DNA from 4 places in the Brevibacterium zhoupengii genome. Region 3 is predicted to be linked to each of the others. Evidence: riboswitches for the same ligand, from Rfam matches in the RefSeq annotation. Region 3 holds a riboswitch; each other region holds the start of a gene.
The links. A riboswitch is a leader RNA that binds a small molecule or an ion and turns the genes downstream of it on or off. The one in region 3 is predicted to bind thiamine pyrophosphate.
Positions count from the first base shown of each region.

Region 1 (7,721 bases), 340 kb from region 3:
GGCCACTCGTCGCAACACTGCCCTCACCGTCGTCGGCGCCTATACCGTTCCCGCGATGATCTACCCGAACATCGCATCAATGCCGGAGGAGAACGAGGAGGAGGCCGCGCTGCGCGCGGTCGAGAAGCGCCTCGGCGAGGCGGCCGGACTCCTGCGAGACCACCCGGGCAGGGTCTCCTATCGGGCCGACCAGGGCGACGCGGCCGGGGTGCTGAGGGACCTGAGCTCCCACGCCCGGACAGTGGTCGTGGGAGCCAGGGGCCGGGGCGGATTCATGGGCCGACTTCTCGGCTCGGTGTCCACGGCGCTGCCCGCCCACTCCCACTGCCCGACGATCGTCGTCCCAGGCCACCGAACTGAGCCGGAGAACGCACGGGTGGTCGTCGCAGTCGACGGCTCGGACGCCGGGCGTCTGGCGCTGTTCACCGCAGCCGAGGTGGCCAACTCACGCAATGCCCCACTCAGCATCGTCTCCGTCCTCCCGGCCGGCGAAGAATGGCTCTACTGGTACCCCGAACTTGAGCTGAGCGCCGAGGTCTCCGGACGGAGGAAGAAACAGCTCGAGACTGCGCTCGAAGCCGAGGTCGCGGCTGTGGCTCAGCAGCTCCCCGAACTGCCGGTGAGTGCCGAGGTACCCATCGGCGACCCTGTCGAAGAACTCCTCGAAGCCACGAAGACCGCACAGCTGACCGTCCTCGGCACTCGCGGGCGAGGAGCAGTCAGAAGTGCACTTCTGGGTTCGGTGTCACGCGGAGTCCTCCATCATGCTGACGGCCCGGTCATGGTCGTTCCGAGCTGAGCCGAGTCTGTCGGTGCAGTCTTCGTCGTTGCAGACTGCGTCAGCGGGGGCTGCGGTGACGTTTGGACACGAGCAGCAGCACCGCCCCGACGATGATTGCAGCCACACCGAGGCCGATCGGCAGTCCGAACTGAGTGCCGGTGCGCGGCAGATCGCCGCCGTCGGCACCTGAATCTGAGTTCGCTGAGGTTGCGCCGGAGCTGGCGGCGGCAGCGGAGGCGGCAGTCGACTCCGCGCCGGCTTCCGCGCCCTCAGACTCGGTCGTGCCCCCAGACTCGGTCGTGCCGTCGGATTCGATACTGTCCGCGTCCGCTGAGGCGCTGTCCGCGTCTGCTGAAGCACCGTCGGAACTTGCCGCAGCGTCTTCAGCGTCAGCATCTGCTCCGGCGTCGGCGCCCGGCTTTGGTGCGTCATCGCCGGAGCGGGTGATCTCGACATCGTCGATCTGCTCGGACGCGGCCTGCGCCTCAGCCTGCTGCGTGCCGTCTGCTGGAACCTCGTAGGTCGTCGCGCGCAGCGCGTCGTCGCTGACCCGCACGCGGGTGAAGGCGGGGATGTCGTTGTGGACGCTCTTGGCCTCCCAGTCCAGACCCGGAACGTAATCGTAGAATTTCGAGCCCGAGGACGAGGTCAGAGTCAGGTACATCGTCTGCCCTTCTTCTTTCTCCTGCTCGAGACCGGCATCGGAGGACTCGACCTTCTTGCCTTCGGCATCCATGAGGAACGTCCGATTGTAGATGTGGTCGTGGCCGGACACCACGAGGTCGATGTCGTTGCGCGCAGCCACAGGCGGAATCGCGTCACGCAGCCGCTTCACGTCGAGATCGCTGTTGTGGGTCGCGGTCGAATAGATCGAGTGGTGGAATCCGAGAACCGTCCAGCGAGCCTGGTCCCCGTGCTCGGCCACTACCTCATCGATGAACTCAGCATGCTCGTCAGTGTCGGAGTCATTCGAATTGATATCGATGAACAGAATCCCCGAATCCATGAACCAATAGTCACCGCCGGACGCGACGAGTCCTCTTCCGCCATGGTCGCTGCTGACGTTGGGGCGGTTGAAGTGCTGCTCGTAGGACTTCGAGGCGACATCATGGTTGCCGATCGTCGTCGCCTGCGGAACCTCCTGAGTCGCTGCCGGAGCCAGGTACTGTTCGTACTGCCCCTGGTCACCTGCCGAATTCACCTGATCGCCCAGGGAGAAGAAGAACCGCGGATCCTGCGCGGTCTCCAGGCCCGAGTTCAAGGTCCTGTCCCAACCAGTCGCATCATCGGGCTGCCCGCCGCCGGCACCGACCTGCGGGTCACCGAAGACGAGGAATTCGCTGTCGCCGCCGGAACCACCCGTATCGAACTGCGCTACGGCTGAGAAGCCGTCCTCTTCGCTGCCGACCTGGTACGAGTACTCGGTGTCCGGCTCCAAGCCGGTCATGCTCGCATGATTGTAGTGGCGCTTGAGATCAGTCGAGAGACCCGAGTCGCTGGTCCCGGATCTGTGAGCGTCCTCGGGCAGAGCCGAACCCTCGAGCTCCGCGGTCTTGGCCCAGCGGACCTCCCCCTCGCCGGAGTTCTCGCTCATCCACGACAGATTGCGTGAGCTCTCATCCGCCCCGACCTGCAGCACCACATCGGAGATCGCAGACTCCTCATCCGCCTCTGGCTGCGTCGAGGGCGAGGCGGAGGACGAGTGCGTGGGCCCAGCATGCGTGAGCCCGGCATGGGCCGGGACTGGCACTGCAACGAGCGCCGCCAGCAGCGCCGAGACGGACAGAATACTCATCGGTGACCTCAGGTGTTGTGTTTTCACCCGAACATTCCTACCCGCCGGTAATGAAAGCCCCATCCCCGACGAGCGGCCGACGAGTCAACGGCAGGTGAACTTTCCGTTACGGGTACCTCTCGTCGACTGGGGTACAGTGGTCCTCACGACAGGGGAGCGCCGAAAGGGGCGCTGAGAGTGCAGATGAAGCTGCAGACCCTCGAACCTGATGCGGCTAGCACCGCCGAAGGAAGTCGAGACTCTTCTACCCCTCCTTGATATGAGGAGGCACAATGCCAGAAACGACCGCGTCGGATTCCGCTGTGAAGACCGCGCCCCACTATTCCCAAGTACCGGCGACCAAGCAGTGGCGAGTCGTCGACTACGTTGTCACCGCCGTGCTGGGAATCGGCGTCGGACTCATCTTCTGGGTCCTGGCACTGAGCTGGAAGGTCCTCGAACTCGGATTCCAGGCTTTCCCTCCCTCAATCGGACTCATCGCCGGCCTCTGGGTCCTCGCCGGACCTCTGGCCGGTGCCATCATCCGCAAACCCGGTGCCGCCCTGCTATGCGAATTGATCGCCGCCATCGTCGAGGCAGTGCTGGGCTCTCACTTCGGAGCCACCGTTCTGCTCTCAGGACTCGTCCAGGGCTTCGGCGCCGAACTCATCTTCGCGGCCTTCGGCTATCGCAGGTTCACCCTGTGGGTCACGAGCTTTGCCGGGCTGCTGGCCGCCGCGTTCATGTCCGTGAGCGAGAACATCATGTACAACGCCGAATGGCAGTTCGGCTACCAGGCAGCCTATGCCGTGTGCGCGATCATCTCCGGCATCGTCATCTCCGGCATCGGCGCCTGGTTCGCCTACCGGGCGATCGCGAAGACCGGGGCGCTGAGCGCCTTCGCCTCCGGCCGCCTGCGCTGATGGCCCTGCCGATTCGCGCCCGCGGGTTCTCGTGGCGCCATGCCGATCGTGATGAGCCCGCCATCGGTCCCCTCGATCTGGACATCGCGGCAGGTGAGAAGGTGCTTCTGCTCGGTCCGTCCGGGGCAGGCAAGACCACCCTCCTGCATGCGATCGCAGGAGTTCTGCCTGCCGAGTCAGGTGAGGCAGCTGGTCAGCTTCTCATCGGCGACCGTCCACCGGATCCGCGCCGAGGTGAGACCGGGCTAGTCCTCCAGGACCCCGATTCGCAGGTGATCTTCTCCCGGGTCGGCGATGATGTCGCCTTCGGCATGGAGAACCTGGGCCTGCCTGCCGACGTCATCGCCGCTCGCATTCCCGCCTCCCTGACGGCCATGGGCCTGGGTCTCCCCCACGACCATCCCACTGCCGCGCTGTCCGGAGGTCAGAAGCAGCGCTTGGCGCTGGCAGGAATCCACGCGATGGCACCGCAGGTGATCATCCTCGATGAGCCGACAGCCAATATCGATCCGGACTCCGCCGCCTCCGTTCGGGATGCGGTCCTCGAGACCCAGGCGGCCACCTCGGCGACGATGGTCATCGTCGAACACCGGGTCGGATTGTGGCTCGATCACGTGGACACCGTGATCGTCCTCGGCCCAGCAGGCCTGCTTGCCCAGGGTCCGCCGAGGTCGGTCTTCGATGATCCTGCGCTCGCCGAGGTGCTGGTTGAGTGTGGGATCTGGGTGCCGGGGACGGCCGGACCCTCCAACCCTGCGGTGCAGCCGAGTGCAGAACCGCTCCCCCGCGCCGACGGCGAGGTCGTGCTGAGGACTGAGTGCCTCAGTGTGGCTCGCCCCGGTGCGAAGGTTCGCGCGGCGACCGGCCTCGATCTGTCAGTTCGGTCCGGTGAGGCCCTGGGCATCGTCGGCGCCAACGGGGCCGGCAAGTCGACCTTGGCGCTGACCCTGGCCGGCCTCATCCCGGAATTCGAGGGCGAGGTGAGAGCTGCCGGCAATCTGCGAGATGGTGCCAAACATGCCCGACCCTTCCGGTGGCCCTCGGCGTTTCTGGCTCCTCGCATCGGGATGGTGTTCCAGGAACCCGAACATCAGTTCCTGCGTTCGAGTGTGACCGAGGAGCTGGCTTTGGGACCGCGACTGGCCGGATGGTCGAGTGCCGAGGTCGACGATCGCGTCGCCGAACTCCTCGAGGTGCTGGGACTTGAGAGGCTCGCCGAGGCTCACCCGCAGGGCCTCTCGGGCGGTGAGAAGCGTCGCCTGTCGGTGGCTGCCATGATGGCGCCGCGGCCGAAGGTGCTCATCGTCGACGAACCGACGTTCGGCCAGGATGCCCTGACCTGGGCCGGTCTGGTCGAGCAGTTCATCGACGTCCTTGCCCGCGGGTCCGCCGTGGTCGCGGTCAGCCACGACCATGCGTTCCTCGACGCCATCGGGGCCAGGCGGGTCGAGTTGAGTCGGAGGACGAAGGCAGGTGAGCGAATTGCGTGAGCACGCGATCGAACACACCGATTCGGCTGGGCGAGCCACAGCTGTCACTGGCACCGAGGTCGCGGTTAATGATCCCGGCCAGCTCATTCCCTTGGTGCGCACCACGGCACTGGTCAGGTGCAATCCGCTGACGAAGATCGCTGTGGCGCTCATCCTCATGGTCGGAACACTGTTGAGCATCGACATGGTCTCGGCGGGAGTCGTCCTGGGGTTCTGCCTGCTCGCACTGCCGACGACGGGGCTGGACCTGATAGCTGCACTCAAGCGTCTGTGGTTCCTGCCTCTCGGCGCACTTCTGGCGGCGTGGGGCACGGCGATTCTGGCAGAGAAGACCGGTGCGGTGGTCATCGACCTCGGTCCGATCCTGATGACGACGGGTTCTCTCGGGGCTGCGGCCGCGATCTTCCTGCGCGCTTTGGCCTTGGCGATTCCGCTCATCGTCCTGGCCTCCACCATTGATCCCCGTGACCTCGCGGATGCGCTCGTCCAGCGACTGCACCTGCCCGAGGTGGTCGTCGTCTCGGTGCTCGCGGCGAGTCGACTGCTCGGGCTGCTTGTCAGCGAGTGGCAGACCTTGGCGATGGCCAGGCGGGCCAGGGGCCTCGCCGGCGGTTCGATCGTGCAGCGCACTGGGAGTCTCTGCGCCGGCATCTTCGTGCTGCTGGTGCAGTCGATCCGACGCGGCACCACATTGGCTATGGCCATGGAGGGCAGGGCGTTCGGCCGTCCCGGACGGACCTGGCGCAGACGCTCGACCTTCGGTGCCGGGGATGGTGTGGCTGTGGCGGCGTCATTGGTCGTCTGCGTACTCGCGATCGTGGCCGCGCATGCGTTCGGTACGTGGAATCCGATCGTCGGCGGCTGAGGAACTGCCCGTCCTGCCAGCCACACGCGATCGCATGCTCAGAGCTGCCCGAGGAGCTCCTTGAGCGCGGCCCGACGCTCCTCGAGGGCCTCAGTGCTGGGCAGCTTCGACGCGGTGAGCACCAGCATCGTCCTGCCTTCGTCCTTCGGTTCGGCCGCGGCCTCGAACTTGGTTCCGTCCTCAAGGTTCGCCCGCCAGAAGGAACGCTTCTCAGTCGTCGAGGTGCGCGCTTCACCATCGAGGGCCACGCCTGCCAGCGTTCCCTCGTCGATGAGGAAGGCGAATCGGGTGATGACATCATTTCGCGTACCGGTCACGGTGCGCGAGACCGCGACGTCGAAGGTGCCGTCGGCGCGCTGGCCGGGCACACGTCTGCCGATCTCCTGCTCATAGGCCACGACCGCGCCCTGGACCCACCACCCGTGCTTCTCAACGACCCCGTCGAACTGCGGGTAGAGGGCGTCGGCGAGTTCCTTGTGACTCGCCGACGCTCCCCCAGCCGCTTCGAGCCGGGCCCGAGTGTCAGCCCAGGGTTCGCCGAGGGCCTTCTCGATCGCCTGCACATTCATCGCTTTGGTTGCCATGGGAGAAGTCTAGGCAACCCAGACCCATTTCAACAGGGTCGCCGCAATGCAGGCGATGGGAGGAAGGTGCCGATCAGTCGATCTGGAGTTCGCCCATCTCGTCCCAGCCTTCGCCGTCGATCTTGCGCGAGATGATCTTCGGCGTCGATGCCAGGTGGGGGCGCATGGCTTCGAGTCCGGCGGCGAAGTGATCGCTCTTGACGTGAGGTTCTGCCCCTTCGTCGGTGAATGCTTCGACGAGGACGAACTCGTTATCCTTCTCCAGGCTCTTGGACCATTCGAACCACAGGTTGCCCGGTTCCGACCGTGTCGCCTCGGTGAAGGTGCGCACGGCTTCGGGGAACTTCTCGACGCTCTCTGGCTTCACGTCATATTTCACAACGATGAAAATCATGCTGACATCTCCTGTGCTTATGCGAATTTCGTCGGATCGTGTCGATCCGACGAAACCAGCCAATCATGTTTCGGCCTGCGCACCAAGAGCAGCGTTCCTCTTCCCCAGGTCAGGGTGCGTCGGCGTCACGCTCGCGGGTCATCTGCGCTCACGGCTTCGACGATCATCAGAGGCTCGCTCTCGGTACCTGTGAACGGAGTGCGATCCCAGTCCTGCCAGATGTTGTGCACTCTCATGCCAGCTGCGTTGAGATCATCGCGAAGTGTGTCGAATGTTCGGAACTGCAGCCGCTGACTGACGTTGATCGCCTCATCTGCGTCGAGGAATTCATTCACGCTGTTCATGGTGATGATGCCCTCGTCATCCGGGTCCGAGACGGTCGTCGTCTCACGGAGTTGCCCAACAGCAGTCGTTCGAGTCTGGGCAGGGTTGTTCCAGTTCCTCCAGGCCCGAGCCAGCGGGTTGCGAGCCTCAAAGGCCAGCACCCCGCCCGCGCGCAGCCCTCGGCTGATGTCGCGCAGAGTCGCAATCCACGCGTCACCGAGGATGTGCATCGCGACGTTTCCGCTCATCACAATGAGGTCGCAGGCATCGGACTCGACCAGTTCGGACGTTCCGAGCCGCCATTCGACTCCGTCACCTCCGGGGCGTGCCGCAGCACGCTCGAGCATGGCCGCTGCCGGATCAATGCCGACGACGACGCGACCTGGTCCCGTCAACGTTGCAGTCAGCATCCCTGTGCCACACCCCAGGTCCGTGATTCGCGTGGCGGCAACGTCCCGGGCGAGCTCGCGAAAGTAGTCGTGATCGGGCCCATCCGGATTGTCATCGTCGTAGATGGCGGCGAGGAGCTTGTCTTCATACGCGAGATTGCTCATCGCAGTATCAAGTCACACACGCTCGGCGATGA
Region 1 covers NZ_CP088298.1:1,263,503-1,271,223, reverse strand. The annotation lists gene LQ788_RS05705 (universal stress protein) at 1-799, shown strand, start outside; gene LQ788_RS05700 (FN3 domain-containing metallophosphoesterase family protein) at 840-2,576, opposite strand; TPP riboswitch at 2,717-2,825, shown strand; gene LQ788_RS05695 (ECF transporter S component) at 2,849-3,478, shown strand; gene LQ788_RS05690 (ABC transporter ATP-binding protein) at 3,478-4,968, shown strand; gene LQ788_RS05685 (energy-coupling factor transporter transmembrane component T family protein) at 4,952-5,833, shown strand; gene LQ788_RS05680 (hypothetical protein) at 5,872-6,417, opposite strand; gene LQ788_RS05675 (putative quinol monooxygenase) at 6,491-6,811, opposite strand; gene LQ788_RS05670 (class I SAM-dependent methyltransferase) at 6,937-7,689, opposite strand; gene LQ788_RS05665 (class I SAM-dependent methyltransferase) at 7,702-7,721, opposite strand, start outside.
Region 1: linked by a shared signal. The riboswitch ahead of LQ788_RS05695 (ECF transporter S component) and the one ahead of LQ788_RS04120 (TenA family protein) in region 3 are both predicted to bind thiamine pyrophosphate.

Region 2 (7,721 bases), 1.0 Mb from region 3:
GGTCGACTCGACGGGTGGAAGCTGGACTCGGACGACGATCGCATCGAATACCAGTTCGATTTCGATGACAAGGACGAGGAGATCGAGGTCTCCGTCGACGTCGAATCGAAGAAGGTCTCTGTCGACGACTGACCGCGGTGACGGTTGGCCGCGGTGACGTGCCGACATGGAGAACGGGCGAGCTGATCGAAGCCCAGTGCCCTATATCGGTATGACCGCATCGCGGCGTAGGCTGGCCTCATGCCTATGAACCCCGTTGCTTCGCCACGGCAGGCAGGTCGTCTCGACGTCATTGCCGGCCCCATGTTCTCCGGAAAGTCCGAGGAGCTCATGCGCAGGGTCCGGCGGGCAAAGATCGCCGGGGTCAATGTCCTCGTACTCAGCCACTCCCTTGATACCCGTTCCACACTATCGGCGATCACCTCGCATACCGGGGTCAACATTCCCGCCGTGCCCATCGGCGACGTCGAGTCCCTCGCGGAGGTCGCCCACGCCGAAGACTACGATCTGATCGCCATCGACGAAGCGCAGTTCTTCGGCCCTGATCTCGTGGCGACCGTATTCGAACTGGTCGAACACGGTGCCACCGTCATTGTCGAAGGGCTGTGTGTGACGTTCGACGGTGATCCCTTCGAACCGATGCCGACGTTCATGGCCGTGGCCGAAGACGTCCTCAAGCTGACTGCAGTGTGCACAATCTGCGGCAGAGATGCGGTCTTCCACCAGCGTGTGGGTACTCCCGGGCGCACGGATGACGAGCCGGATGCTCCTGCCACAGACATCGCTGCCAGCCACGTCGGCGGTCTTGAAGCCTATGTCGCACGCTGCCGGGAGCACTTCGCTCCACCACACTAGAAACGACGCCCCAAGCCCGTGCCATGGTCGGCACGCTTGGGCCGGACTCCGCGATGTGACGCCTGATCTGTACGCCTGGTCAGGCCTCGATGCTCTCCCACACCTGCCGCCAGATTCGCGCCAGATCAGGCACCTGGTAGTGGGCGTTGAGGCCGCTGGGCTGGGGTACGACGTGAAGCGGAATGTCCACGGGCCACCCCTCGATGAGTGACGAGTCCTGTAAGCCGAGTTGGGTCTTGGGCTGTGAGTACCCGATTCGGAACGAGGTGATTCCTGCGATCGCGACCACCTTGGGGCGGATATCGTCGAGTCGGCGAACCAATCGGGCCGCCCCGTCGCGCAGTTCCTGATTGTCCAGTTCATCGGCTCTGGCGGTGGCCCGACCGACGAGGTTGGTGATCCCGATGCCCCGGGCCAACAGCTGTGCTTCGTCTTCGGCGGCAAGGCCCAGTGAGGCATCGACGAGGTGATCGGTCAGCCCCGCCTGATGCAGTGAGGGCCAGAAGCGGTTGCCCGGTCTGGCAAAGGGCGCATTGACCGCGGCGGTCCACAGTCCAGGGTTGATTCCCACGATGAGCATCGACAGCTCTCCCGGACGCCTGGGCAGAACATCATCGATGGCATCGGGATTATCAGTGGCGAACTCTGCGAGGTCGTCCTTCGTCGGCTTACGTCCGCCCAGCGGCGAAGGTCGGCGGGAGCTGATGAAACTTTCCTCAATCACAGTCTCCACAGTACCGTCGAGTCAGAACGGGTTCCTCAGTGCCCGTCGATCCACGAACACCAGGGGATCTATGACGAAGGATCATCAGTTCGCGCCCCATGACCATGTGCGACCGCAGGCGGGTGAATCAGCGCCCTTCCACTTTGAGAACCGGTGGAGGGTCAACGCCTCTGTCAGGGATGTGTGGTCAGTGCTCTGCGACATCGAAGCGTGGCCGCAATGGTGGCCCGGCCTGCCCGTGGCCGTGCCCATCGACGACACGATCGCACCCGGAAGCCGAGCCGATATCCAGGTCAACAGCCCGATCGGTATGACATTGAGCTTCAGCATCGAACTTCACGACGCCGAGGCACCGAACTTCGTGACGTTCTCCGCCGCCGGAGATCTGAGGGGGAGCGGAGCATGGTCACTGCAGCAGACCGGTCCCATCACCACGATCAGCTCTGTGTGGTGCGTGAACACCCGGCGCCGATCAATTCGGCTGCTGCGACCCGTGGCGTCGTCGATGCACTCACGAGTGATGAGAGCCGGACACCGCGGGCTGGCCAGCCGCCTGAACCGTCTCGCATCCTGACGTCGACCAGGCGTCGATGCCGCCCAACAGCGAGCGCAGACGCACGGCCCCCGGCGCACCATCCTTGAGCAGCGCCACGGCCTGAGCCGACCGTGCCCCCGACTTGCAGTGGACGACGATTTCATGAGGCGGATGAGCAGCCACGGCTTCCACCGCTTTCCACCCCTCGACCTGCAGCACGCTCAGCGGCAGGTGGACGGAACCGGGAATGGCCGAGATCTGCCGTTCCCACCCGTCGCGCACATCAATGAGGAGGATGGGGGAGGACTCGGCCCGATACTCCTCAACGCTGACCTCATCGCCCCGTCCTGAGCCCAGACCTTCGGCACCGGGCCCATTCGCATCCTGGCCAATGGATCTCTGGTCGGCAGCGGCGCAGGCCACCGTCACCTCGGCGAGATCGGTGACTGGCCGGCGATCAGGATCAGGTGAGAACCGAAGCGTGGAATAGTCGGACTCCAACGCGTCATAGCGCAGCAGGCGACCGATCAGCGGTGTGCCGATGCCGCAGATGAGTTTCACGGCCTCCGTGGCCATAGCGGAGCCGACGGTGCCGCACAGAACCCCGAGCACACCACCCTCGGCACAGTTGGGCACCGAATCGGGCTCGGGAATGTCGGGAAACAGGTCACGCAGCATCGGCCCATGCCCGGGGACGAACGTGCTCACCTGACCTGCGAAGCGAAATATCGTGCCCCAGACCAGCGGGGTGCCGGTGAGTTCGGCGGCATCATTGGACAGGTAGCGGGTCGCGAAATTGTCGGCCCCGTCGAGGACGACATCATGGGAGTGAAACAACTCAAGTGCATTGTCAGGACTCAACCGTTCGCAGATCGCGGTGACCGCAAGCTCCGGATCGAGACGAAGCAGGGCATCACGAGCGGAATCGACCTTGGCCCGGCCGATATCGGCATCGCGGTGGAGGACCTGGCGCTGCAGATTCGAGGCCTCGACCACATCGTCGTCGATGATCGTGATCGACCCGAGCCCCGCCGCGGCCAGGTAGTGCAGGACCGGTGCTCCCAGCCCGCCCGCACCGATGACCAGCGCCGAGGCGGCCCGCAGCCGCCCTTGCCCCTCGACGCCGATCCCCGGCAGGCTCAGATGCCTGGCATAGCGTTCGAGTTCCCGTGGGCTCAGAGAATCGGTCGGTGCGACCAATGGGCCCGGATTGCGCGCGGTACTCATACCGGAGTCACCATCCCCTCGAACGTGGACGAGGCCATAGCCAACGGTCGCTTCGGAATCCGGCCGGCATGGGCGGCCAGATGACCGGACTCAACGGCCAGGGACATCGCTCGGGCCATGGCTGTCGCATCATGTGCCCGAGTCACGGCCGATGCCAGCAGGACCGCGGTGCAGCCCAGCTCCATCGCCAGAGCCGCATCGGAGGCAGTGCCGATACCGGCATCAAGGATCACCGGCACCTGGGCGCGGTTGACGATCGTCTCGATGTTGTGAGGATTGAGGATGCCCAGTCCGCTGCCGATCGGAGCCCCGGCTGGCATGACCACAGCGACACCGGCGTCCTCGAGCCTCTTGGCCAGCGCCGGATCATCGTTCGTGTAGGCGAAGACCGTGAAGTCGTCGAGGACGAGTTCCTCCGCGGCCCTGAACAGCTCAACAGGATCCGGCAGCAGAGTCTCCTCATCGGCGATGACCTCGAGCTTCACCCAGTTCGTCTCGAGAGCCTCCCGGGCCAGTTGGGCAGTCAGCACAGCATCACGGGCCGTATAGCATCCGGCGGTGTTGGGCAGGATGCGGATGCCCATACGGTTGAGCAGGGCGAACACCGAGTCCCGGGCCGTCCCGTCATAGCGGCGCAGCGCCACAGTAGTCAGTTCGGTGCCCGAGGCTTCCAGAGCCTGTTCGAGGATGCTCAGTGAACTGGCACCACCGGTGCCCATGACCAGTCGGGAGTTCAGGGTCACCTCGTCGACGTTCCAACTCATGTCAGCCTCCCTGCACAGCGGTGACGATGTCGACATTGTGCCCCTCGGCCAAGGTGAACTCAGACCACTTCCCGCGCCTGATCACCTCACCGTCGACGGCGAGCGCGATGCCCAGACGACTGCCGTCGACGGGTGTGCCATCGACGGTGATGTCCTTGTCGACGAGGCCGGAGACGAGGTCCCTGGCCGTGGTGGGTCGGGCGAGTTCATGGCGCTCGCCGTTGAGCGTGATGCTGATCGTGTCGGTCACAGTTGGCTCCCTGTCGGTTGCTGAAACTTTTCGGTCGGTGTGGTCTGGAGGTGCTGCGCAGGGGTGAGGTCGTGAGCAGGAGTGAGGTGCTGAGCCTGAGCGGCTTCGGTGAACCGGGCAGGTGCCACCGCGGCGAGTGTCCCCGGCGGCCCCGCCAAGGTTTCGCTCCCGCACGCAAGGTCGACGGTGAGGCTCGCACCCAGCGGGGCGAGGAGGATGCCGTGCCGGAAGAACCCGGTGGACACCACACAGCCGGGGTCGATGCGCCCGATGATCGGCACGTCGTCGGGTGAGCCCGGCCTGGCGCGGGTGGTGATGTCGGTGATCTGGGCCTCGAGGATGGCAGGGACGAGACGTTCGGCGTCGCGCAGCAGCTGGTGGACGCCGCCGGCGTTGATCCCGGAGCGACCGTCTTCACGACTCGTGGCACCGAGGACGAGTTCACCGTCGGGTCGAGGCACGACGTAGACGGGACGACCCTTGACCAGTCCACGGATCGTACGTGTGAGAAGCGGGGCCAGAGTCTCGGGCGCCCGCAGTCTGATCACCTCGCCCCAGACCTGGCGCAGGGGCAGCGCGGGAACTCCGGAGATGTCGTTGCAGGAGCCGCCGGCGGTCACGACGACCTGATCGGCCTTGAGCCTCGTCCCATCTTCAAGTTCGACACCGATGGTCCGGCCCGCCTGAGTGAGCAGACCGGTCACTCGGGCACGGACAACGGCGTTGCCGAGGATGGCCAGCAGTGCGCCGGTGACTCGGCGGGGATCGATCGAATGGTCCCCGGGGATCGTGACAGCTCCGCTTACCCCGGGTGAGAGCGCCGGTTCCAGATCCCTGGCCCTTGACCCGGGAACGAGGGAGACGTCGAAACCGGCTGCTCGCTGCAGGTCGATGAGCTCACGCAGCGAAGCGAGATCGGCACGGTCACCGGCGCACACGAAGGTTTCGGCGCTCGAGTACCCCAGATCATGACCGGAGGCGGCAGCCAGCTCGGCGGCGAAGTCCGGGTACAAGTCTGCCGAGGCACGCATCAGGGGGTACAGGGGAGACTGCCCCCACACCACCTCGGCGGCCGGGGCCAGCATCCCCGCCGCAGCATGGGAGGCACCCATGGCGGGAGCCGGATCGACGATGGTGACGCTGACGCCGCGACGGCGCAGATTCCAGGCAGTTGACAAGCCGATGATCCCGGCTCCCACAACAATGACGTGCACGTGCTTCTCCCTCCGGCGGCATGATCCGCATCAGGTTGAACGGTCGGCACAAAGCCCTCTCAGCCCCTTTATGAGGCTCCCGCGAACTCCTCTACTCTAGGAGCATGGCCGCAGATATGACAATGGACGCCGCAGTCCACGACACAGACAGAGCCACACGACTCGCCCGGCTTCGCGGGTCCAGGCTCTATGTCTGCACCGATTCCCGCAGCGCGCAGGGCGATCTCCCCGAATTCCTTGATGCCGCCTATGCCGGTGGCGTCGACATCATCCAGCTGCGCGACAAGGGCCTGGAAGCCCGAGCCGAGATCGAAGCACTCGAAGTCCTCAGGGAGGCAGCCCACCGGCACGGAAAGCTGTTCTCCGTCAACGACCGTGCTGATGTGGCCCTCATCGTCGGCGCCGACGTCTTCCACATCGGTCAGGGCGACCTCACCAGCGAACAGGCACGCACGGTCCTCGGCCCCGACGTGATCCTGGGCCGCTCGACACACTCCATCGAACAGGCCCACGCCGCCGAGGCGGACCCCGAGATCGACTATTTCTGTCTCGGTCCCGTGTGGGAGACCCCCACCAAACCCGGCCGGGCCGCCATCGGAGTCGAACCCCTGCGTGCGCTCGCCTCCAGCGCAGCCAAACCCTGGTTTGCGATCGGTGGGATCTCCGCTGGTGAGCGACTGGCGGAAGTACAGGCCACCGGTGCACAGCGCATTGTCGTCGTCCGCGCGGTGACCGCAGCAGATGACCCTGCGGCTGCGGCCGCGGAACTCAAACAGGCATTGTGACAGTGCGCAACGCAGAAGCCACGGAATCCATCTGACATGGGAGAGCACACAGTGAAGATACTCATCGCAGGAGCCGGCGCAACCGGCGGAGCGTTCGGAACCCGTCTGTTCGAAGCAGGACGCGATGTCACGTTCCTCGTCCGCGAAGCCCGAGCACAGACGATGCGTGCCAACGGTCTGCGATTCGTTGACCCCGGTGAGGACCGGACGAACCATATCCCCGTCCTCACCGCAGCCGAGCTCGCCCAGACTGATCCGTCAGCTGCGCATTTGGCACCCGGCGATTCCGCCACTGCCAACGGCTCGAGTTCGACGCCTTTCGACCTGGTGATCGTCGCGGTCAAGGCCAACGGTCTGGAGTCGATCATCGACGACATCAGACCTGCAGTGGGGGAGGACACCCTCATCATTCCGTTCCTCAACGGTATGGCTCAGATCGAGCGATTGGTCGAGGAGTTCCCCGGCCAGGTGTTGGGCGGTCTGGTCAAGATCGTCGGGACGATCAAGGACGGCGCGATCCACCAGATGACGGACCTCGCGGTTATGACCATCGGCGACCTCGATGGAACAGGCGTCCCGGATTCCATTGCCCAGGCCCTCGATGTACCCGGCTTTAAGCTGCAGATTCTGGACAACATCACGGACGCCCTGTGGGAGAAGTGGATCTTCATCGCCGCTGCCGGGGTCGTCACCTGCCTGTTCCGGGCACCCGTCGGGGCGATCATGGCCGCCGGAGGGCATTCGCACATTGTTCAGATCGTCGACGAGCTCGAGACCGTCGCGGCTGCGGGCGGACACCCGGTCTCGGCCAAGGCCAGGGAGATGACCTTGTCCATGCTCACCGCCGAAGGCTCGTCGTTCACCTCATCGCTCTACCGTGACGTGACCTCGGGCCTGCCCAGCGAAACCGAGCACATCCTCGGACACCTTGCGAGAACGGCAGCGGACCTGTCAGTGGCGACGCCGCTGCTCGACCTCACACTTGTGCAGCTGCGGGCTGGGGAGTCGCTGCGGCAGAGCTGAGTTCCGACACTGAACTGATCTCCGACTCAAAGCTGAGCTCCGAGGCTGAACTGAGCGTCGTCACGGACCTGACCTCCTCTGCGCCGAGGCGCAGCATCGTCAGATACGGTTCGTTGGGAACGGTGTGGGGGACTGCCTCGGATCCGTGCGGGGCCGTAAACGTCACCAGCGGGATCGAGTCCCTGCGGTCGAGGACGAGGAGAGTCTCGTACTTGCCCGGTCCCACCGAACGGGTAGAGCCGACGGGAAGTTCGCAGGCCAAAGTCTCCAGCGGATTCGCGGATGACGGTGGGCGGTTCATCTCCTGATCGGCGACATCGGCGAACTGCTCGGCAGTGATGAGG
Region 2 covers NZ_CP088298.1:1,935,667-1,943,387, forward strand. The annotation lists gene LQ788_RS08760 (PepSY domain-containing protein) at 1-132, shown strand, start outside; gene LQ788_RS08765 (thymidine kinase) at 247-855, shown strand; gene LQ788_RS08770 (mismatch-specific DNA-glycosylase) at 935-1,579, opposite strand; gene LQ788_RS08775 (SRPBCC family protein) at 1,650-2,153, shown strand; gene moeB (molybdopterin-synthase adenylyltransferase MoeB) at 2,091-3,341, opposite strand; gene LQ788_RS08785 (thiazole synthase) at 3,338-4,105, opposite strand; gene thiS (sulfur carrier protein ThiS) at 4,107-4,355, opposite strand; gene thiO (glycine oxidase ThiO) at 4,352-5,569, opposite strand; TPP riboswitch at 5,560-5,662, opposite strand; gene thiE (thiamine phosphate synthase) at 5,686-6,354, shown strand; gene LQ788_RS08805 (2-dehydropantoate 2-reductase) at 6,391-7,377, shown strand; gene LQ788_RS08810 (histone deacetylase) at 7,331-7,721, opposite strand, start outside.
Region 2: linked by a shared signal. The riboswitch ahead of thiO (glycine oxidase ThiO) and the one ahead of LQ788_RS04120 (TenA family protein) in region 3 are both predicted to bind thiamine pyrophosphate.

Region 3 (7,721 bases):
CCCGTCTGCACCGGATTCGGAGTCGGCTCCGCTGTCCTGTGAGGTGCCGGTTTCGTCCCCGGTATTGGAGTCTCCGGATACGGACCGTGAGATCTGTGAGGTTCCGGGCGAGATGTCGGCCTCGGTGAATGATTCGGCCATGACCACGGCCCCCAGTCCGATTCCGAAGGTCGCCACCCCGATGGTCACCGGGTAGAGCACTCGTTTGCGGCGCAGCTTCTGCCACCACGATTTCGGTTCCTCGTCTTTGGTGTCGGCGCTCGCATCTCCGGCTTCCGGGTCACTCAGGTTCCCGAACGTGCTGGTGGCATTCGGTGATGGGCCCGCCTGGGTCTCTGCGACCGCGGTCGCTCGCTGCGTCTTGGTGCCGTGTGACTTTGCTTTGACGGCAGGAGCGAACTTCGTGCCGACTTCTTTGATCTTCTCTTTGCCCTTGTCGAGGCTGCTCGTATAGAGAGTCACCGCGAGGCCGGTGATGATACTGGCAACGCCTGCGCCGACGACCGTTCCGGCGACACCCAGCTGTCCGCCGATCACCGAGGAGGTGGCCGCGGCGGCAGCGCCGGCGAGGAGCTGAGTCGCGGAGACCCTGTTCTCGCTCTTCTCCTTCTTCTCAAGGACCTCGTCCTTGGCAGGCGGTTCGTCGACGGCTGTGGTGCTCTCCTGCATCATCCGAGTCGCCGACGCCGGCAACTCTGCTGACGTAGGCGACCCCGTTGACGCTGCCGACACCGGCGCTTCTTCGCGTCGGATCGGATTCGGCGGCATCACGGGCGTGGTCACCTGTGAGGGCGCCGTCGGTGACGACTGGGTGCTTCTGGCGTGTGCGGCGGCGAGTTCTTCGGTGATCAGAGGCAGGGTCTGAGACGCCTGCGCGGCTGCTGTGCCTTCTTGCTCATTCGGTCTGCCTGACTCATGCTGATTCGACACCAAATTACCTCCGATGACTGGCCTCTGAGTCCAGTATCGGCTGGCTGTTTTCGGGGTTCCTGACCCTTCCCTACGAAGGCTGGGACAACACTGTGAGAAGACGGCAACTCTATGGTCGCTGACCTGCGATGATACCGACCTGTGTGACGCACGGGACAGGCGCTTTGCAGGATATTCGCAGGTCCGGAATCGGTGTCTGCGACACCTTATTTCTCAGTGCAGAATGGCCACGCCGAGGTGGTCCGGAAACACGTCCATCGTCTCGAGTTCCAGCAGCTGGAATCTCGGGTATCCGGGGCCCGGTTCCAAGGTGACTGCGAATAGCCCTGAACCGGTGAATTGCGTCGACACCTGTAGGGCATTTTGTTCCGAGCCGGCTCGGCCAACTGTCTCGACCATGAGATTGAGCGCGAAGCACGGCTCGTCCAATCCGACGAGGGAGACGTTCTGCGCCCCACGGAATCTCACCGGTGCTGCCGGCGTCACCGAGTGCATCTGTCCGTCTATTTCAAGGGTCACCTCGGCGCCTATGGGAAGGAAGGTGCGCGCCAAGCCCGGCAGCGGCGAGAACTCGGCCTCACGGTCCAGTCGCGCGATGCTCAGGCGCCAGCGTCGAAGATCCGGGGTCAGTTTCTGGGACTTGATGAGTGAGACGAGCTCAGTCGTCTCCCCTGCCCCATTGGCCCACGGAACCGGATCGAGGTCGTCGAAAGAGGTGATCACGCGCATGTGATCACTCTAGTCTCGACTCAGCTCGTGGCTGCTGGTGAGAACGTCAGTTCAGGACGAGGCAGAACGGGTGACCTGCTGGATCGAGGAAGACGCGGAAGGTCTCACCCGGCTGGTCGACAGCCTTCCCTGCACCGAGTTCGACCACGGCGGTCTCGGAGACATCAAGGTCATCGACGACGACGTCGATGTGCATCTGCTGCGGGTGGGACTGCCCCGGCCAGCTGGGTGCGTGATAATCCTCGACCTGTTGGAAGCAGATCGGGGGCCAGGATTCGGATGTGATCTCTGCCCAGGTGCCGTCGTCATCGACTCTGACCTGCCAGTCGAGGAGTTTTCCATAGAATTCCGCGAGTTCACCGGCGTCGGGAGCATCGATGACGATGACGGGCTGCTTTGCGATAGCCATGGTCGAAGTCTACGCGTCGCCGGTGACACGGTGAATAGAGCAGGCAGGAAGGCTTGCTGTTCGCTACGCCCGGTCCGAAGTGCCCGCAGACACACCGATGCTAGGCTCGAAACACCACAGGGGAGCGCCAGGAGACAGGCGCTGAGAGTGCGCAAGCAGACCCTTCGAACCTGATCCGGTAAACACCGGCGGAGGAAGTGAGGTGTGACACCGATGAGCGATATCGACACGAAACACACGATCAGCAGCATTCGGCTGACCCCAGGAGGGCCGGTTGCGGCGCTGAGAGCGGAGGCGTCTTCCGCTTGGGAGGCTGCAGTCGGGCACAGATTCATCACCGAACTGATTGCCGGCACGGTCGACGATTCCGTGATGAGAAAGTACCTGATCCAGGACTACCAGTTCTTCGAATCATTTCTCTCGATGCTCGGCGCATGTGTCGCTCACGGCGATGCCGTAGGGCCGAAGCTGCGGTTCGCCAAACAGCTCGGGTTCCTTGAAGCCGACGAGGATTCGTACTTCCTCATGGCCTTCACCGAGGTGGGTGTCCCTGCGACCGACTACGCTGACCCCCAGCTGGCTGAGCCGACTGAGGGCTTCCGTGACCTCATGGACGAAGCCGTCGACTCGGCCTCCTACGCAGAACTGCTGGTCGTGCTCGTCATCGCCGAATGGCTCTACCTCGATTGGGGCGAGCGCTCGGATCCTATGCCTCCACGCCGGGTGCATTCCGGGTGGATCGACCTGCACCGTGGTGAGGATTTCCGGGCCTGGGTGCAGTTCCTCATCGACGAACTCGAGCGAGTCTTCCCAACTGGCGAGGACACAGAATCCAGCGCGGCGCGATGCCGACTGGCTCACATCTGGCACCGTGCGGTCGACCTCGAACTGGCCTTCTTCGACGAGGCGTACGCTAAGAACGAAACCCGGTGAAGCTGGAGCGCTCGGTTCACATTCTGCGTCCCTCGCATAAACGAGGTCGCTCGGATTAGGATTGTTGAGCAGAACAGGTGTGCGGGTGCATCCAGTCACCCTTCGCCGTCGCTGGAGGATGCGAGGTAATACAGATGAGCACACAGCTGCTTCCCGTAACGGACGATCCGGCAGTCTACATCATCCATGACAATCCGGAATGGATCGCTCCCTTTGCCCAGGCCCTCGAGCGATCAGGTGTCAATTTCGTTGAGTGGCTGCTGCCTGATGTCTCGATCGATCTCACGACGGAGCCGCCGCAGGGCCTGTTCTGGTCGCGGCTGTCTGCCTCGGCGCACACTCGCACGGATCCGCATGTCAAGGACTACGGACGTGCGGTGCTCGCTTGGCTCCAGGTCGCTGGGCGCACCGTCATCAACGGCGCCGACGTCTACGAGCTTGAGGTGAGCAAAATTCGCCAGCACCGTGAGCTTGCCGCTCGCGGCTTCGACACGCCCCGCACCTCTGCGGTCTTCGGCAGCGCAGCATTGTCCACTGCTGCACGCGACTTCAACCCGCCCTTCATCACCAAACACAACCAGGGCGGCAAGGGTCTCGGCGTGCGCCTTTTTCAGTCCCATGCCGAGCTTGACGAGGCTGCGAGCGACTTCGCTCCCGGTGGTGCGAACGAGCCGATCGACGGGATCACACTGGTCCAGGAGTATGTGCAGCCGGCGCAGCCGTTTGTCACTCGTGCCGAGTTCATCGGCGGCCGGTTCCACTATGCGGTTCGAGTCGACGTCTCCGATGGGTCCTTCGAATTGTGCCCCGCCGAAGCGTGCGAGATCCCTGGCGCTTCTGCCGCACCGGTCGACCCGTTCGCCCTGCGTGAGGACATCACCGCGCAGACGCCCCTCATCGGCCGGTTGGAGGCGCTTCTGAGCGAACTGCGCATCGACATCGCAGGCATTGAGTTCATCGAGACCGCCGATGGTCGCCAGGTCGTCTACGACATCAACACCAACACGAACTACAACCCGAACGTCGAAGACGGCGAGCGCACGGCTGGGCGTACAGCTGCCGCGGACCGGATCGCTGAGTTCATTGCCGGTGAGTACATCTCTGCTGGGGTTGCCGCGTCGCCGGTGCCCCACGCTTGATGCTTGCCCGCCGCTTAGTCCTCCGCCAACTGCTTTCACTGCTGCGCGAAGTCGACATCGGTGGGCGAGCTCTTGTTGCTGTTGATGGGCTCGACGGTGCGGGCAAAACCGTCTTAGTCCAGGAGCTCGTTGAGCTGGCGAACCAGGACGGCTTGCGCCCCGTTGCGTCACTGAGCATCGACGGGTTCCATCATCCTCGCTCGATTCGGTATGGCAACGGCCAAGGCCCCGATTCCTTCTACCGGGATTCCTATGACTACGAGGCCTTCTTCCGGTCCGTCGTCACTCCGTTCAGACATGGGCTGCCCATCGTCCCCGCGGTCTGGGATGTTGATGCCGATGCATCCGTTTTACCGGCACAGCGCGACCTGCCGCAGGACTGTGTCCTCCTTGTGGACGGTATCTTTCTCCATCGGCCAGAACTTCGCGTTGTGTGGGATGCGAGTGTGTGGGTGTAGGTTCCGTTTGAGGTCTCGGTCCCTCGGGGAAACGAACGCTGCTCTGGGCAGTTCGATTCTGATCCCGAGGCGCAGTCCAACCATCGTTATGTCGGCGGCCAGCGCCTCTATTTCGCAGAATGCTCGCCGTGGAGGTCGGCGACATGGATCTTCGACAATGAAGATCTGGAGCACCCCACCCTGCGGCGTCTCACTGAGGGTTCAGCAGGGAGCCCCGCCACTGAGGGCTAGGAGACTGCCGCTGTCACAGCCCGATCTCACACAGGTGCATGTCGATTGTGCCTCACGATCGCTGCGACGACGGCACCGACTGCGCAGCCGACCGCAATGAGGAACGGCACTCCGACAATGACTGTTTCGACGATCATGATGAATGTATGTTGGAACATGTTCGCCAGGATGTTCACCGCTGCGAATGCCACCATGCTGACGAGGAAAAAGAAACCGGCTGTCTTCACCAGGCGCACCGGCAGTGTCCCCCGACGGTCACGCTCGCTCAATGTGTTCATCGCCGATCACCTTCGATCCCGATCATTGTCGACGCTGTCTGCGCCATCTGCGATGTGCTCTGAGGCTACGCCTGAAAGCTTGGGGTGCCATGAGGGCCACGGGCATGTTCGATGAACGAACGACGGCGCACTCCGCCCCGAGCGTGTCAGTCCTCTCCCCTAGACTGAGCTCATGAGCAATGCTGAGGTAGATGCCGTTGTCGTCGGTTCCGGACCCAATGGCATGGCCGCTGCGGTCACTATGGCTCGGGCGGGCCTGTCCGTGCAGGTCTATGAGGCCCAGTCGACCATCGGCGGCGGCGCCCGCACCCTCGACCTGGGCCTGGCTCCGGGCATCACCCATGACATCTGCTCGGCCGTGCACCCCTTGGCGATCTCGAGTCCGTTCTTCGTTGACTTCGACCTGCGTTCCCGAGGCCTCGAGTTCACCACCCCGGAAGTCTCCTACGCTCAGCCTCTCGACAATCAGCCGACCGCGCTGGCCTTTCACGATCTCGAGACAACGGTCGACCACCTCGGCGCGGCCGGACCCGAATGGCGGCGATTCTTCGCCCCGCTGCTCGAACGCGTCGATGATGCGATCTGGCTGTCGCTGGGCGATAAGCGCTCCATCCCGGAGACGCTGCGCGATGTTCCCGGCATCGCCAATGTGGTGAAGTTCGGGCTGCGGCTGCTGTCCCAGGCCAGCCCGGCCTGGAACATTCCGCTTTCCCACGAATCCACTCAGTCCCTGTTCACCGGCGTTGCCTCGCACGCCATCGGTGGGCTGCCTGCCATGGGCACGGCCGCTACGGCCACCATGCTCTCGACCATTGCCCACGCCGGTGGCTGGCCCTCCCCCGTCGGCGGTTCGCAGGCGATCATCGATGCCATGGTCGCCGACCTCGAAGCCCATGGCGGTTCGGTGGCGACAAACGCGCGCATCGATCACGTCACCGATATGCCGGCGGCTCGCGCGTACCTCCTCGACACTTCGGCGCTGAATGCGGCTCAGATCTTCTCCGGCTTCCTCCCCGCCCGTGTCGACAAATCACTGCGCAGCTTCAAGCAGGGCAATGCCGCGGCCAAGGTCGACTTCGTGCTCAACGGGCCTGTGCCCTGGGCCGATCCGGAGACCGCGCGAGCCGGCACCATCCACGTCGGCGGAGCCCGAGCGCAGATGGCCGCCGCCGAGGCGGATGTGATCGCCGGGCGCATGCCGACCCACCCGGTCTGCTTGGTCTCCGACCCGACCGTGTTCGACCCGTCGCGTGAGGTGGACGGCCTGCGCCCGTTGTGGACTTATGCTCATGTCCCCTTCGACTGCCCCCTCGATCCGGCCGAGTACATCATCAGGCAGATGGAACGCTTCGCCCCCGGCTTCCGCGACACCATCGTCACCTACAACTCGATCCCCGCATCAGAGATGGCCGGGCATAACCAGAACTACATCGGCGGGGACATCGCCACCGGGCTTGTCTCCTTCTACCGGATGATGGCCCGCCCGCGCACCAGCTGGGACAACTACAGCCTCGGCGTACCCGGTGCCTACCTGTGTTCGGCCGCGACCCCACCGGCACCCGGCGTGCACGGAATGAACGGCTGGTTCGCGGCTCAGCGAGCGCTGAAGACGCAGTTCGGCATCACCGAGGCCCCGAGCCTGGCTCCCTGAGGATCTGCCGTCGGCGGCGCGAATGCCTCCGCCACACACCATTGGCCACAGCGACCGCCACGACGACGAGGCTGGCACCAAGTGCCTGGCCCACGGTGAGCTGCTCGCCGAGGATCAGTGCCGCGAGGACGAGGGCGAGCACGGGTTGGATGAGCAGCAGGCTCGCCGTCATCGACGGCACCAGCCGGACGCTTCCCCGGTTGATGAGCAGCCAGGCCACCACCTGCCCCAGCAGTGCCAGAGCGATGAGGTACATCCACGCGCTTGGGCCGATCCCGGTGAGATGGATGCCGCCGGTGAACTGGGCGATGACCGCCGATGTCACCGCCGCCGAGGCTGTCGCCCAGGCTAGCGGCTGAATCGTTCCCTCGGCCTTGCGCCTCGTCCCTCGTCTGGTGAGGAACATGTACACGCCGTATCCGATCCCGGCGATGAGGGCGAGAACTGTGCCGAGTACGGCGTTGTCCCCCACCTCGGCCAGGGTCACGATCCCGCCCACCAGGCCGACGCCGATGAGCATCAGCGGCAGGGAGATGAGGAACCGAACACTCACACGCTCACGGTCGATGATGAGAGCCAGCAGCGGGAGCACGATGACCTGGACGTTGACGAGCACGGTCGCAACGCCGGCACCCACGAGGTAGATCGACGCCGTCCACGCAATGTAGTCGATGCCCAGCGCAACGCCGGCCGCAATCGCCCAGAGGATGCCCGATCGCGAAAGACCGCCGTGACGCCGACGTTCAAGAAGCGCCAACGGGATGAGTGCGATGACGGCGATCGCGCACCTCAGCACGGCGGTCGTCGCCGCATCCACGCCCGCGAGCTTGACCAGGATCGCTGAGATCGACAGGCACAGCGCACCCGCGAGCACCGCCGAAGCGGCGAGTGCTGTGGGTGCCTCCGGCGCTGGAGCGACCCTGGGTTTGACGGTCATATGCTGACCGTATGCCCGCGAATTCG
Region 3 covers NZ_CP088298.1:922,326-930,046, reverse strand. The annotation lists gene LQ788_RS04135 (hypothetical protein) at 1-930, opposite strand, end outside; gene LQ788_RS04130 (HutD family protein) at 1,144-1,659, opposite strand; gene LQ788_RS04125 (VOC family protein) at 1,706-2,068, opposite strand; TPP riboswitch at 2,177-2,282, shown strand; gene LQ788_RS04120 (TenA family protein) at 2,282-3,001, shown strand; gene LQ788_RS04115 (ATP-grasp domain-containing protein) at 3,136-4,140, shown strand; gene LQ788_RS04110 (nucleoside/nucleotide kinase family protein) at 4,140-4,598, shown strand; gene LQ788_RS04105 (hypothetical protein) at 4,856-5,107, opposite strand; gene LQ788_RS04100 (phytoene desaturase family protein) at 5,280-6,758, shown strand; gene LQ788_RS04095 (DMT family transporter) at 6,730-7,695, opposite strand.

Region 4 (7,721 bases), 2.0 Mb from region 3:
GCGAGGACCGCCGAGAAGGTCGAAGACGCCGCCGCCGAGCTCGGATTTCGCCTCAATTCCACGGCCAGGCGCCTGCGCGCCGGGGGCAGATCACCCTACATCGGCGTGGTCATGAGCGACGGGGACGACCCGTTCCAGGCTCGCCTCTTCACATTGTTGGAAGCCGAGCTGAGCAGGATCGGACTGCGCCCGGTCGTGACGGTCACCGCCGACGATCCCGACCGTGAACGCGGCTTCCTCGACGAATGCCTGGCCAATGACATGACCGGAATCTGCGTCATCCGATCCCATCCGGACGCCGCTCGGTTCTACGCTGATGCGGCAAGCGCTGACGTGCAGATCGTGTCCTTCGATCCGTCGACAGCGGGTCCCGGGGTCGACCTCATCGCCGGTGATGAGGAGCTTGCCGGGCGACTGGCCGCGACTCAACTCCTCAAGCACGGACACATCAGCCTCGGCGTCATCGGCGATCATTCGACCAGCCCCATCACCACCGCCAGACTCGCCGGAATCCAATCGGCCTTCGCCGGCCGCTCGGACATCGGATGGCGGGCCTACATGCGCGAAGACGCCCACGATCTGGCCAGCGCGAAGAACGTCGTCGCGGCCTGGCTGGGGTCGCGCAGCGCACCGAGCGGGCTCATCACCTTGTCCGCGACCCTGACGCAGGGGGCCATCGACGCCTGCCGCCGGCTCGACGAGTGGCCGGCGCTGGTGGGCATCGACGATTTCCCCGCCGCGGAGCTCTTGGACGTGACCGTCATCGACCGTGATGTGCGATCCATGGCCGCCGAGGCGGTCCGGCGTCTGCAGGATCCGCCCGGTTCCGGGGCGGGCGGGAATCCCCGCCGCGGTTCTACTCAGTTTCCTGTCCATGTGATCGCCCGTGGCAGTGGTGAGGAGTCGCCGGACAAGTGACGCTGTCTGGAGCGAGACTCAGATCACGATTTTTCGCCGAAACAGTTGACACCGGGCCCCGATCGGCGCATTATTTTGAACAGCCTGACAACGTTGTCAGAAAAATCGAAAGGTTCACAATGAGGCACAACCTGCAGTCCCGGAAGAAGCTCGCCGTCCTCGGCGCCTCGGTTGCTATCGGCGCTCTTGCGCTCAGCGGCTGTGGGAGTCAGAAAGGCCAAGGCAATGAGGAATCCGGCGGCGGTTCGGGCGGAGACGGTGAAGTCACCATCGCCCTGCTCCTCCCGGAGTCAAAGACCACCCGCTACGAATCTCTGGACAAGCCGAACTTCGAGAAGTACGTCGCCGAAGCCAACCCTGATGCGAAGGTCTCCTACCGCAACGCCAACCAGGACGCGACGCAGCAGCAACAGCAGTTCGAGGCTGCAGTGACCGAAGGCGTTGACGCCATCGTGCTCGACCCGGTCGATGCCTCGGCGGTGTCTTCGGCCCTGTCGAAGGCTCAAGCCAAGAAGATCCCGGTCATCGCCTACGACCGCTTCTTCGAAGGCGCGGACTACTACACCTCGTTCGACAACAAGAAGATCGGCAACCTGCAGGGCCAGGCCGTCCTCGACGGACTCAAAGCCGAGGACAAAGACCCGAAGTCGGGACCGGTGTGGATGGTCAACGGCGATCCGAAGGACCCGAACGCCGCTGACTTCAAGGCCGGCGCCGAGGAGACCCTGAAGAAGGCCGGTGTCGACATCACCGAAAGCCATGACACCCTCGACTGGAACCCGGACGACGCCCGTCAGTGGGTCGAAGGTCAGCTGCAGAGCGCGGACAAAGAGCCGATCGCCATCTACTCAGCCAATGACGGCACCGCCGGTGGTGTCCTCGCGGCCACCAAGAAGGCCAAGGTGAAGCCGGTCGTCACCGGACAGGACGCCGAGGTCGACGGACTGCAGAACATTCTCAGGGGTGACCAGTACGCCACGATCTACAAGTCGATCCCACCGCAGGCGGAGTTCGCTGCGAAGGCAGCTGTGTCCCTGGCCGGAGGTGAGGAGCCGAAGGCTGGAACAACCTACAAGGACACTCCAACAGACTTCGTCGAGGCAAAGGTCGTCACCAAGGACACCGTGAAGGACATCGTCGGTGACCAGATCAAGGCGGAAGACATCTGCACCAAAGACGTGAAGAAGCTCTGCGAAGACGCCGGCGTCAAGTAGAAATCGGCGAGTAGGAACATATGAATTCTCAACCCACTGATCCGGCATCCGCGAACTCGCGGGCGCCGGAGACCGGAGCCGAACCAGTACTCGAACTGCGCGGAATCAACAAACGATTCGGTGCGGTCCAGGCACTGACCGATATCAACCTGACCATCGGCCGCGGCGAAGTCGTCGGACTCGTCGGCGACAACGGCGCGGGCAAATCCACCTTGGTCAAGGTCATCGCCGGAGTCCACGGAGCCGACGAAGGTGAGATCATCCTGGGCGGGCGGTCCCAGAAATTCGCAGCGCCGAAGGACGCACAGAAGGCGGGAGTCGCCACAGTCTTCCAGGACCTCTCACTGTGTGAGAACCTCGACGTCGTGGCCAACCTGTTCCTCGGCCACGAGAAGACCCGCGGCGGTGTTCTCGACGAAGTCACCATGGAGGCGAAGTCGTGGGAGCTGCTGCGAAGCCTCTCAGCCAAGATTCCCAGCGTAAGGGTCCCTATCGCGGCTCTGTCCGGCGGTCAACGTCAGACGGTCGCGATTGCCAGGTCCCTCCTCGGCGAACCATCGATCGTGATGTTGGACGAGCCGACGGCGGCACTCGGCGTGGCACAGACCGCGGAGGTCCTCAACCTCATCGAGCGTCTGCGCGAACGAGACCTCGGAGTGCTCCTGGTCAGCCACAACATGGCCGATGTCCAGGCCGTGTGTGACCGTGTCCACGTTCTGCGCTTGGGTAAGGATGCCGGTGACTTCCCCGGTGACGAGCGTACGGATGTGCTGGTCGCCGCGATCACGGGAGCCAACGACAATGTCGTGACTCAGCGAGCGACCCGGAGGGGTGAGCGCCGATGACCCGCAACTCGTTCATCACCGACGAACGCATTTCGAGCGAGGGGTTCTTCGCGACATTTGTGCGTCGAGTCAAGGAGGGCCAGCTCGGCTCCTTCCCCGTGATTCTGGCGCTCATCGTCATCGTCATCGTCTTCCAATCGGCGAACAGCAAGTTCATCTCACCGGCCAACCTGGTCAACCTGTCCACGCAGGTCGCGTTCCTGGCGATCCTGGCGTTGGGCATCAACCTCATCCTGCTCCTCGGCGAGATCGACCTGTCGCTGGCGCAGCTGGGTGGACTCTCCGCCTCGCTGCTGGGCGTGCTGGTCGTCAGGCAAGGGGTTCCGCCCTTGATCGCACTGGTCATCATGCTGGTGTTGGGCCTCGTCGTCGGAGCGATCCAGGGCTGGTTCTTCGCGGTGGTCGGAATCCCGGCCTTCGTGGTCACTCTGGCAGGACTACTTGCGTTCACCGGGCTGACCTTGACAACTCTGGGTGTGCAGAAGAACCTGTCGATGGCCGACACCTTCGCCTTCGACTTTGCGAGCTTCTACTTCCCGGCGATCTGGGCCTACGTATTCGGGGCAGTCGCCGTCATCGGCTTCGGCGCCGGGATCATCTACTCGAAGCTGCGCCGTCACAACGAGGGACTCGACAGCCCGAGCTGGACCTCGGTGATCGTGCGCATCGTCATCCTCACCGTCGTCGTCTTCGGCTTCCTCATTCTGGTCAACCAGGACTTCGGTCTGGCGATGCCGTTCTTCCTCATGATCGTCATCGCAATCGTCATCGATCTGGTGCTGCGCAAGACCAAGTACGGTCGCTCGATCTACGCGGTCGGCGGCAAGGTCGAAGCCGCCAGGCGTGCCGGCATCCGCGTGACATGGGTGCGCGTCAGCGTGTTCATGGCCGCCGGTGTGCTGGCCGCATTGTTCGGCTTCATCAAGACCGGTGTGACGACCAACGCGGGATCGACGCTGGTGAGCACGCAGGACCTGCTCAATGCGATCGCCGCAGCGGTCATCGGCGGCACTTCGCTCTTCGGCGGTCGCGGCACGGCCTGGGCTGCGGTGCTCGGTGCGCTGGTCGTCGGGGCGATCAACAACGGTCTCTACCTCATCGGCTTCAACTCTGATGCGCAGCAGATCATCACCGCGCTCGTCCTGCTCACAGCTGTCGTCATCGACGCCCTGAGCCGTCGCGGACAGCGCTACGTCGGGCGGGGCTAGCTGCGTTCGCGGCGAGTTGCGCTCGCGGTTAGCTGCGTTCGCGGTCAGCGAGGGTCGCCCTCTTGCTCAGCAAGCTCTCGAGGTATGACCCAGCAAACTCATCGAGCGGACCACTTAGCGTCGAAAGTACCGGTTACAGCTGGTGCTCTGGATGATAAGTGGTCCGCTCGATGTGTTGGCATGCGGGCGCCGAGGCGGGCCCGGGGTCTGGTTCGCCTGTCTCGGGTTCCCGCCTGGCCTTCTTCGGGCCGCCGCTTCGCCCAGCCTCAGCCGTGCTGATACAGTCGTGGGCAATGACATGGGGTGCCTGACGTTGATCGCGTGAGGCTGAGAGAACACCCATCGAACCTGATCTGGGCCATACTAGCGAAGGGATCGTCATGGTTGACTTCGACCTGCGTTCTGCCAATGCACGACTGCGTGCGAGCAATCCACTTATCCAATGCATCACGAACACAGTGGTGCAGCAGTTCAGCGCCAACGTGCTCCTGGCCATCGGCGCCGCACCGGCGATGCTCGACCACGATGCCGATGCCGCACAGTTCACGCGCATCGCCAGCGGACTGCTGGTCAACTTCGGCACCGCCACGAATCAGCAGTTCCTTGCCGCCGACGCCGCCATCGACGCAGCCAACGAAGACTCCAAGCCCTGGGTCCTCGACCCGGTGAGCATCGGAGCCGTCGACTTCCGCACCACACGAATCCGTCGCGCGGCGAACTCTTCACCCACTGCCATCCGTGGCAACGCCTCCGAGATCGCGGCACTGGCCGGAGTGGGCCTGGGTGGTCGGGGAGTGGACTCCACCGACGAGGTTGATGCCGTGATTCCTGGAGCCGTCGAGTTGGCAAGATCTACCGGCTCGATCGTCGCGATCTCGGGCCCCAAAGACGCGATCGTCGCTCACATCGACGGGGTCGACCATGTCGCCCGCCTTGATGGGGGACACTCCTATATGCCGCTTGTCATCGGCACCGGCTGCTCTCTCGGTGCAGTCACCGCCGCATACCTCGTGGGCGCAACGACCGCCTCGGCGAGGTTCGAGGCTGTGGTCGCCGCCCACGCTCACTTCAAGGTCGCCGGTGACGCCGCTGCAACCGGCGCGAACGGACCCGGCAGCTATTCGGTGAACTTCCTCGACGCGCTGCACACGCTGACCGCCGAACAGTTGGCGGGCGCACAAGTTGAGGCAGGCACGATCGAGGCCGGCGCGGTTGAAGCCAGCGTCGGTGAAGGATCACAGTCATGAGCGAAGCCAACTCTCGTCTGGCCGGGATCGACGCCCGCCTCTACCTCGTCACGGACTCGGCGCAGTGCCGGGAAGCTGGACGCAGCGTCGCCGAAACTGTCCGCGAGGCAGTGGCCGGGGGAGTGGGGATCGTCCAGGTCCGCGACAAGGACATCGACGACGATGCGTTCTACACGTTGACTCGCGAGGTCATCGCAGCCGTCGACAGTGCAGTGGCCGACAGCGCGACGGTAGAGACAAAGCGCCGCGTGCCCATCGTCCTCAACGACCGAGTCGCGGTCGCCCAGCGTCTCCTCGCCGAGGGAGAAGAAGTCCACATCCACGTCGGACAGTCAGACACACCTGTCGAGCAGGTACGCGATCTCCTCGGCCCCGAACCCCTCATTGGTCTGTCTGCGGCCAACTATGCCGAATTCGCTGCAGCCCGGGCATCGGGAGTCGTCGACCTCGTCGGCATCGGGCCCGTCTACGACACCACGACGAAGACCGACGCACCCGACGGAATCGGGCCCGACCGCCTCGGCGAGCTTGTGGGTGAAGCGGGACTTCCCGCGGTCGCCATCGGAGGGATCAGCACCGCTCGTGCCGCCGAACTGCGCGGACGGGGCCTAATCGGCATCTGTGTGGTCTCGGCCATCTGCCGCGCCGAAGACCCGCGTGCCGCAGCCGAAGAGCTGCTCACGGAATTCGGTGACGGGCGTGCGACATTCGGTGACGGAGATGCGGAGGCAGTTCAGTGACCACTCGGCCGCCCATCGCACTGTCCATCGCCGGCACCGACCCCAGCGGGGGAGCCGGCATCCACGCCGACCTCAAGACCTTCACCGCCCGCGGAGTGCTGGGCACCACGGCCATCACCGCACTGGTCGCACAGAACACCCACGGCGTTTCGCGGGTCTACGGAATCGACGATGACTTCGTCTCCGACCAACTCGACAGCGTGTTGAACGACATGCCCGTCGATGCCACGAAATCGGGGATGCTCGGCTCACGCTCCCTCGTGGAACTCGTCGTCGCACGAGCAGCCCAGGGCCAGCTGGGCTTCTACACGGTCGACCCGGTCATGGTCGCGACCTCCGGACACCGCCTCCTCGAGGTTGATGCCGTTGCTGCTGTCCGCGATCACCTGCTCCCGGTCTCCGACCTCATCACCCCGAACCTGCCCGAGGCGGCTCTGCTGATCGGCGACGATGAGCCCGTGGCACAGAACCCGCAGGAGATGTTGGCCCAGGCCAGGCAACTCGTCGACCGCGGACCTCGGGCGGTTCTGCTCAAGGGTGGGCACGCGATCGAGGGCGACGTCGCCGACGTTCTCGTCACCGCCGAGGGCACGGTCACCGAGTTCACCCACCCACGAGTGGAGACACCGAATACGCACGGAACCGGGTGCACATTGTCGGCCGCCATCACCGCCGAGGTGGCTGTGCTCAAGCGTGAACGTGGCGTTGACGATGTGAACTCGGATCTACTCCACGAAGCCGTCGACAATGCCCTGAACTACCTGGCCAGGGCACTGAAGTCCGCCGCGAACTGGCAGGTCAGCCTCGATCCGAAGGGCGCTCACGGTCCCGTCGACCACCAGGTCGACATCGTCCGCCGTTAGAACAACCAGTCACACACCCGGATGGGCTTTCCATCCGAATACCGCTCAATGATGCTGCGGGACCGCCGAGGTCCCCTGACAATGGGAGATATCAATGACGACAGACTTTTCCGCAGGACCCCAGACCACTCAGCTGTGGGACCGTGTGCGCCCGATCGTCGAACAGATCGAGCGCTTGCCGTTCCTCGGCCAGCTCGCCGAGGGCAGCCTCGATGTGAAGGCTTTCACGAACTACATCATTCAGGACGGCATCTACCTCACCGGTTACGCGAAGGCGATGTCCTTCCTCGCAGCTGGGGCCAGCGACCGGGATGAAGCACGGTTCTGGGCCAGTTCGGCAGCCGAGGCCATCAGCGTGGAGGAGGAGATGCACGGTGAGCTGCTCGCCGATTCTCGCCTGGCCGAGGCCCACGATGAACTCGTCAGCAGCGGGGCCGGTTTCAAGGCCTCACCCACCACATTGGGCTACGTGTCCTACCTCGTCGCCACCGCTGCCAGCCGCTCCTACGGCGAAGGCGTGGCCGGAGTGCTGCCGTGCTTCTGGGTTTACGCGCACATGGGCAAGGTCCTCGTCGAACGGGCTGGTCAGATGAGTGCTGACCACCCCTACCGCACCTGGGTCCAGACCTACGACTCACCTGAATTCGATGAGTCGACCCGGCAGGCCGTACAGCTGCTTGAGCAGG
Region 4 covers NZ_CP088298.1:3,286,911-3,294,631, reverse strand. The annotation lists gene LQ788_RS14990 (LacI family DNA-binding transcriptional regulator) at 1-918, shown strand, start outside; gene LQ788_RS14985 (substrate-binding domain-containing protein) at 1,038-2,132, shown strand; gene LQ788_RS14980 (ATP-binding cassette domain-containing protein) at 2,153-2,977, shown strand; gene LQ788_RS14975 (sugar ABC transporter permease) at 2,974-4,185, shown strand; TPP riboswitch at 4,475-4,578, shown strand; gene thiM (hydroxyethylthiazole kinase) at 4,566-5,432, shown strand; gene thiE (thiamine phosphate synthase) at 5,429-6,172, shown strand; gene thiD (bifunctional hydroxymethylpyrimidine kinase/phosphomethylpyrimidine kinase) at 6,169-7,035, shown strand; gene LQ788_RS14955 (TenA family protein) at 7,130-7,721, shown strand, end outside.
Region 4: linked by a shared signal. The riboswitch ahead of thiM (hydroxyethylthiazole kinase) and the one ahead of LQ788_RS04120 (TenA family protein) in region 3 are both predicted to bind thiamine pyrophosphate.